One region of the Ruegeria sp. E8 genome, then DNA from elsewhere that is predicted to be linked to it. Evidence: riboswitches for the same ligand, from Rfam matches in the RefSeq annotation. Region 1 holds a riboswitch; each other region holds the start of a gene.

Region 1 (2,201 bases):
GCTGGCCATTCACCGGGGCGAAGAGACGCTCAGCCATGTCGAGACCGACGATCACGAGTCCACTCAGATCGGGCTCGAGAAATTCCATGCCGGTGACATGCTTGTGGCGCATACCAGATGGGACAACCTGATGCGGATCAAGCGCGATCCGGATTTCGTGGTTGTGACAACGGACTTCCCTCAGGATGAGTTGAGGCCGCAGAAGGTCGGCTGGGCGCTGGCATTTTTCGCCATTTCGCTGTCCTTAATCCTGTTTACGGATGTCCGGCTTTCGCTGTGTCTGCTGACCGGAGCGGCGGGCATGATGCTGACCCGTGTGCTCAGCGTGGATGAGGCATACCGCGCTGTCGGATGGAACACCGTTTTCCTGCTCGCCTGCCTCATACCATTGGGACAAGCCGTGCAGAATACAGGCACAGCCGCGTGGATTGCCCAGCAGATCCTGTTAATTCTGGATGGCTGGCCGCTATGGTCGCTGCAAACTGGCATCGCCATTCTGGCGACAGCGTTTTCACTGGTTATGTCGAATGTCGGCGCCACGGTCCTGCTTGTTCCGCTGGCGGTATCGATTGCAGTTGCGGCTGGCGGAAACCCGGCTGTCTTTGCATTGACGGTCGCCATCTCTACCTCGAACAGTTTCATTATCCCGACCCATCAGGTGAACGCACTGATCATGGGTCCGGCAGGTTACAAGGTGATGGATTTCGTACGTTCCGGCGGAGTTATGACGGCGTTGTTCCTTGTCGTCTCACTGGTCATGATCAACGTCCTGTATTAGCGCGGCAAGATCGTGAATTTCCGGAGGTTTGGTGAGGGTTGGCTGTCGTAATGGCACATCACCACCCAAGGACGTGGCTTTTCGCTGATCCGTCTCAGGTAGCATCCCAGCAAAACATGCCGCCCATCGACATCCACAGGTCGCTTTCCATCCCTCCGCAACATTGTTACGAGCGACTCGCTTGACAAGCGGGCCAGCAGTGCCGCATGACCCTTCCGTTGGTGTCGGCGACAGCCGATGAAAAGGGAATGCGTAGACGGGTTTTCCGCGAAACGCAGCCGCCCCCGCGACCGTGACCGGAGAGGGTGCCCAATGCCACTGGCCAAGTGCCGGGAAGGCGGGACATCCGGCAGAGGAACTCCTCTGACATCCGCAAGCCGGGAGACCTGCCAACGCCCGAAGTTGAAACCGGACGGGGTGTTCCGGTGTCGGGTCAAGATCGACCCGCATGAAACCCCGTCCCCCGAAAAAGGATTTGGGGGGATGAGAGACATGACCGACACCGCTCCGGTCGAGCTGCTGGTTTGCACCACTTGCCGTCGTGGCCTGCCCATCGAAGATGATGCGCAGCGGCCCGGCACGTTGCTTCACAAAGCGCTCGAGCAAGCGGACCTGCCCGAGGGCATCACCCTGAAAGCCGTGGAATGCCTGTCGAATTGCAACGAGGGCTGCTCCATCGTGCTCCGCGGAGGGCCGGAACGCTGGACCTTCGTCTACGAACATCTCAACGAAACCGATCATGTCGAAACCATCGTGGAAGGTGCAACCAAGTACCTCGCGACCGAGGATGGTCTCGTCAAATGGCGTGAACGCCCCGAACATTTCCGCAAAAACTGTGCAGCCCGCATTCCCCCGATTGGAGCCTTGAAATGAGCAATCTGGAAAAACTCCCCGTCACTGTGATCACCGGCTTTCTGGGCTCGGGCAAGACCACGCTGGTCAAGCACCTGATGCAGAACCCACAGGGCAAGCGTCTGGCCGTGGTCGTCAATGAATTCGGCGATGTCGGCGTCGATGGCGATATCCTGAAATCCTGTGCCATCCCCGATTGCCCGGCGGAAAACATCATGGAACTGGCCAATGGCTGCATCTGCTGCACCGTAGCCGATGATTTCATCCCCACCATCGAAGCCCTGATGGCGCTGGAACCGCGCCCTGATCACATACTTATCGAAACCTCCGGTCTGGCACTGCCCAAACCGCTGCTGAAAGCGTTCGACTGGCCCGATATCCGCTCGAAAATCACCGTGGACGGTGTAATCGCGCTGGCCGATGCCGAGGCTGTTGCTGCGGGTCGGTTCGCCCCGAACGTTGAGGCGGTGGATGCTCAACGCATGGCCGATGACTCGATCGACCACGAAACGCCTCTGTCCGAGGTGTTCGAGGATCAGATCTCCTGCGCCGACATCATCCTGTTGACCAA
Region 2 (2,201 bases), on a different contig from region 1:
TTTTTGTTTTAGAAACGGATCGGTTTCGCACTAAACTGGATCAACAGATTTAATGACTCAATTTTGTAACGAGTTCTTTGGGGAGGACACAGTTCATGTCGCAACTGGTTATCTATGCCCTGCAAGTCGGAGGCGGAACGCTTGCCCTGACCTCGATGCCCGGACGTGGTGGGGATTATGCCGTTGATCTTGATACGATCGCGGCGTGGAAGCCGGGGCTTGTTGTGTCGATGACAACGGATGTCGAGATGCTTCAGGACGGGGCGCAGAGTTTTGGCAGTGATATTCAAAGCCGCGCCAGCCGGTGGGTTCATTTGCCGATCGAAGATTTTGGCGCGCCGACACAGGCGGTTCAGGAGGCATGGTCATCGGTCAGCGCCACCGCCCGACACGCATTGTCAGGTGGTGGCCGGGTGCTGGTGCATTGCCGGGGCGGCTGCGGCCGCTCCGGGATGGTTGTTCTGCGGCTGATGGTCGAATGCGGCGAAAGAGCCGACAAGGCGCTAGAGCGTTTGCGGGCCCTGCGCCCCTGTGCCGTTGAGACCGACGCGCAATTGGCCTGGGCATCCCGCTTTACTCAGGCGCAGGTCGGATAGCCTCAGGCTGAAAGCTGCTCGGGTGCGTGCATGACTTTGCGGGGCCGCAGCGTTTCAACCTCAATCATCGCGCAGGGCGGATTTGCGATGACGCCGGATGGCAAGGTGCTGAATGTATTCCCGAAAATCAGATCTGCATAAGTGTACAGATCCTCAATCGCCGCTTCGGGCTGCGTTTCGCAAAAGATGCGAATGCCGTCTGATCCCGCCCGGAATTTTGCATGGCAGCCTTCGGTGCAATGTGAAAGCTCGCTGCTGCCGTCAAACTCGAAATCGTCACTTGTAGCAGATGTGGCCTGCGTCATGGCCTCTGCAATCGAGCGTGCCAGCCGTGCCAAAGCCGGGCAGGTCTTGCCCGTCCGCTGACATACAGTTGCACTGTACTCATGCGATTTTGTCTTCCAGATCATCCTGCGCCCTCCGCGCGTGGTGGACAGGATATTTGGGACAGGTGGGACAGCGTATTGCAGTCAGTGCCTGCCCGGACACCCCGCCCGAGTTTCGGTTTCGTTTTTGATGGCAGGTCTCCTGACTTGCGGGTCATCGCTTTGCCAACCTTCCCAGCCTTTGGGCCAGTGGTGTTTCGGCATTGCTTACCGCTTACAGTTGCGGGGGCAGTCGCGGATTTGGTTGATGTCTGAGTGACCAGACAGAACCGCACCGTGTTCCCTTTTCATCCCGATCCCTTGTGGGGGCCGGAAACCATCGCACAACCGCTAGCGTCTGACCCGGTGCCGAGTCAAGTCGATCTTTTGTCCGGACGTCTGGTCATGCTGGAAGCGCCTTTGGTTCCTGCCTAGTGTCAACGGCAGCGACGTTCGAAAACCCATGTTTCAGAGAAAAACCAGAGATCATGTTGGACACAGAGCAGACGGTATTGACCGAAGATTTCCGCTTCCCGTCTGGGTCGGCGACGCTGTCGGCTCGGTTGTATCGACCGGCGACGCAGCCCGAAATCGCGGTCGTGTTGAACAGTGCAACGGGCGTGCCGCGTGACTACTATCGTCATTTTGCGCGTTGGCTGGCCGCCGAGCAGGGTATGGCCTGCCTGACTTATGATTATCGGGATTACGGGCATTCTTTATCGGGCCACCTGAAAGAGTCCCGAGCCACGATGGCGGATTGGGCATTGATCGACATGCCCGCCGCCCGGGCGGAAATGCGCAGGCGGTTTCCCGATGCGCAGCATTGGACCATTGGCCATTCGGTCGGCGCGATGCTGGGGCCAGTGCAGCCGGATATCGATCTGATTGACCGGATGATTTGTGTGTGTTCGGGTTTGGTGACGTTGAGTGACCATCCCTGGCCTTATCGAGGTTTGGCCGGGTTGTTCTGGTATGGTCACGCCCCACTATTGGCGCGGGCGCTTGGATACCTGCCGGGAAAGGCGATCGGCTTTGGGTCGGATCTGCCTGCCTCGGTTTATTGGCAATGGCGCAAATGGTGTACGGCACCGTTAAACTATGTGCCTGAGATCGGGAAAAACCTGCCCGATGCGTGTTGGGACGGTTCAGGGACGCCAGTGGATTTGTTCACTTTCGAGGACGACCAGATGGTCCCGCCGAAAGCGGTTTGGCGGCTTGCCGACCTTTACGGCCCTGACGC
Region 3 (2,201 bases), on a different contig from region 1:
CCAACACCGTCAACCCGCCGAAGCCAAAGAAAACCGACTGCAACAATAGCCCGACGAACAAAGCCGGGAATGCGGCCCAGCCGAGCAGAAGCCCGGCCATGCCATTGAGGATCAAATGTACCGACGACGGACCAATGGGTACGTGGATCAATGATGCCACGAAGAAACTGGCAGACAGCACCCCGGCCGTGGGGATGCGATCAAGATCCAGTGACCTGAGGCCCATTGCAATCCCGCCCGCAGCGGCGACAGCGCCGCCGATTACGACCGGGTTGGAAAGGGCTCCGTCGACGATATGCATAAGCTTTTACTCCAGATCCCAGGCGCGGATCCAAATGACCGCATCCTGGCTGAGCTCTTTACCCTCATGTTCGGTCGCGGGGCCAGAACCAAGTGCTGCGAAACCCCAGTAACCGGCCTTTGGAACACCGAACGAGAAATACCCGTTGTCGTCTGAAATGGCGACCACGGCACCGCCCGGCATGGGCGAGACGGTCGGAGTAGAAGCGGCAGCACTGTCGATATCGGGCTCGGCCGCCATGTATTCGATCTCAATCTCGGCACCGGCAACCGGCTGACCGTCCGCCATCACTCGGCCCGTAAAGGTCGAACCCGCGATGATGTTGGTCGGCTTGTTCAGCGGAATAATCTCGGTCGGCAGGCCCACGGGGTTCATCCAGTCAGTGGGCAACTCGTTGCGGTTCAGAAACGCCTTGGTGAGCTGCTGGATATAGATGTCTTCGGATTCCTCGTAATAAGGCTGAGGAACGGTCACCAGCACATAGTCGCCCGAACGTTTGACAGGAACGGTGCCTTTGAATGCCGAGCCCTCATTTTCTCCACCGGTAAAGCGAACGGGTTCCAGCGTGTCCAGCAGGTCGGTCTTTTCACCATTGTGGATCACATAGAATTCCTGCGGCTTTTCCAAGTCCATGACGTGGCCGTTTTCGAACGGGTGCCAGAAGATCAGCTTAACCGGCACATCGCCCGGTTTTTCGATCATGGTGTCGGTGGTGTATTCCAGAAGGAAATGTGCGTTTGCCATGGCAGGAAGGGCCATCGCGGCAACGGCTGCAGACAGCAGCTTTTTCATGAACGTTCGTCCTTGTCCCGTCGTGCCAGTCCCGGCACGAAATTCGCTTTGACTTCGGGACATTCAGGGCCAATTTGCTTTTCAAGCATCCTGGTCCGACGAACATCCCGTCGCCGATTAGGAGCGCCCCTTATGGGGACACATGTCCGGCAGGTATCCTGACTTGCGGGTCAAAGCGTTGGGCCGGCCTTCCCGGGAAGATCCCAGTGGCGTGTCAGCCCTGCTCGCCGCTTACAGTTGCGGGTGCAGTTGCGGAATTGGGCCAAAGCCCGCACCGCATTCCCTATTGATTCCAGAGCAAGCCCCGGAACCGGACATGACGAGCGGCTTGCCAGACATGTCCCGTTGCCGTCAACGATCAATTGCAGTGGCTGTCGAAAAAGTTAGCAGGTCGGAAGAATATGTAAGATTAATTTTTTCCGCGAACCACTTATAAACACGTACTAAAGTGGCTTTATGAGTCCAAAAGATACTTTTCAGACAACGGCAAGCTCGCCGCGCCCAGCGAGCGCGCGTCGGGGCCTACGGCTCCAGCCATCACGGACGGTCGCTCGAGGCCGGTCAGGTTCAATTCGGACAGTTTGTCATCGACCAATTCAACCAAACGGTCCTTGACGTCCGAGGGCATCCAGCCATCGATCTTCACACTTTCAAAATCGATCAGACTGCATGATGAAACAATGGCACTGGCAATCCCGCTTGCGGTCTGTTGCAACCAGCTTTCCAGTTGGTTCACTGGCAGATCCCAGCGCTGGGTCGTTGCCCAAATAGAATTGGCAGTCGCCTCGGTTGTACCGATGGCACGCTCCAGAACATACAGGCTGGCGACGTCGATCAGCGGTTTCACACCGCCTGCCTCATCTGGCACAGGCAAGGGACCGAGCGCGCCGGCATTGCCACGGCCCGAAAAGATCGACCCATTGAGGACGACGCCCCCTCCGATAAAAAAACCGACGTAAAAGTACAGGAAATCTCGGGGCCCATCGGCAGGGCCGAACACCAATTCCGCCCCACAGGCCGCCGTCGCATCATTCTGCAGGAAAATCGGCATATCAAAGCTTGCGGCCAAATCTGCCTTCAGGTCCGCATCGCGCCACGGGTCCATTTT

The links. A riboswitch is a leader RNA that binds a small molecule or an ion and turns the genes downstream of it on or off. The one in region 1 is predicted to bind cobalamin.
Region 2: it holds a riboswitch for cobalamin, as region 1 does, so the genes downstream of both, ACR0LF_RS21285 (hypothetical protein) here and ACR0LF_RS17940 (DUF1636 family protein) in region 1, are expected to answer to the same signal.
Region 3: it holds a riboswitch for cobalamin, as region 1 does, so the genes downstream of both, ACR0LF_RS21805 (DUF4198 domain-containing protein) here and ACR0LF_RS17940 (DUF1636 family protein) in region 1, are expected to answer to the same signal.

What each region holds. Positions count from the first base shown of each region.
Region 1 covers NZ_JBQFOY010000016.1:65,066-67,266, reverse strand. The annotation lists gene ACR0LF_RS17945 (SLC13 family permease) at 1-778, shown strand, start outside; cobalamin riboswitch at 981-1,186, shown strand; gene ACR0LF_RS17940 (DUF1636 family protein) at 1,271-1,651, shown strand; gene cobW (cobalamin biosynthesis protein CobW) at 1,648-2,201, shown strand, end outside.
Region 2 covers NZ_JBQFOY010000024.1:49,891-52,091, reverse strand. The annotation lists gene ACR0LF_RS21290 (protein-tyrosine phosphatase family protein) at 96-596, shown strand; gene ACR0LF_RS21285 (hypothetical protein) at 599-1,006, opposite strand; cobalamin riboswitch at 1,098-1,318, opposite strand; gene ACR0LF_RS21280 (alpha/beta hydrolase family protein) at 1,450-2,201, shown strand, end outside.
Region 3 covers NZ_JBQFOY010000027.1:20,381-22,581, reverse strand. The annotation lists gene cbiM (cobalt transporter CbiM) at 1-301, opposite strand, end outside; gene ACR0LF_RS21805 (DUF4198 domain-containing protein) at 308-1,093, opposite strand; cobalamin riboswitch at 1,225-1,423, opposite strand; gene ACR0LF_RS21800 (ROK family transcriptional regulator) at 1,548-2,201, opposite strand, start outside.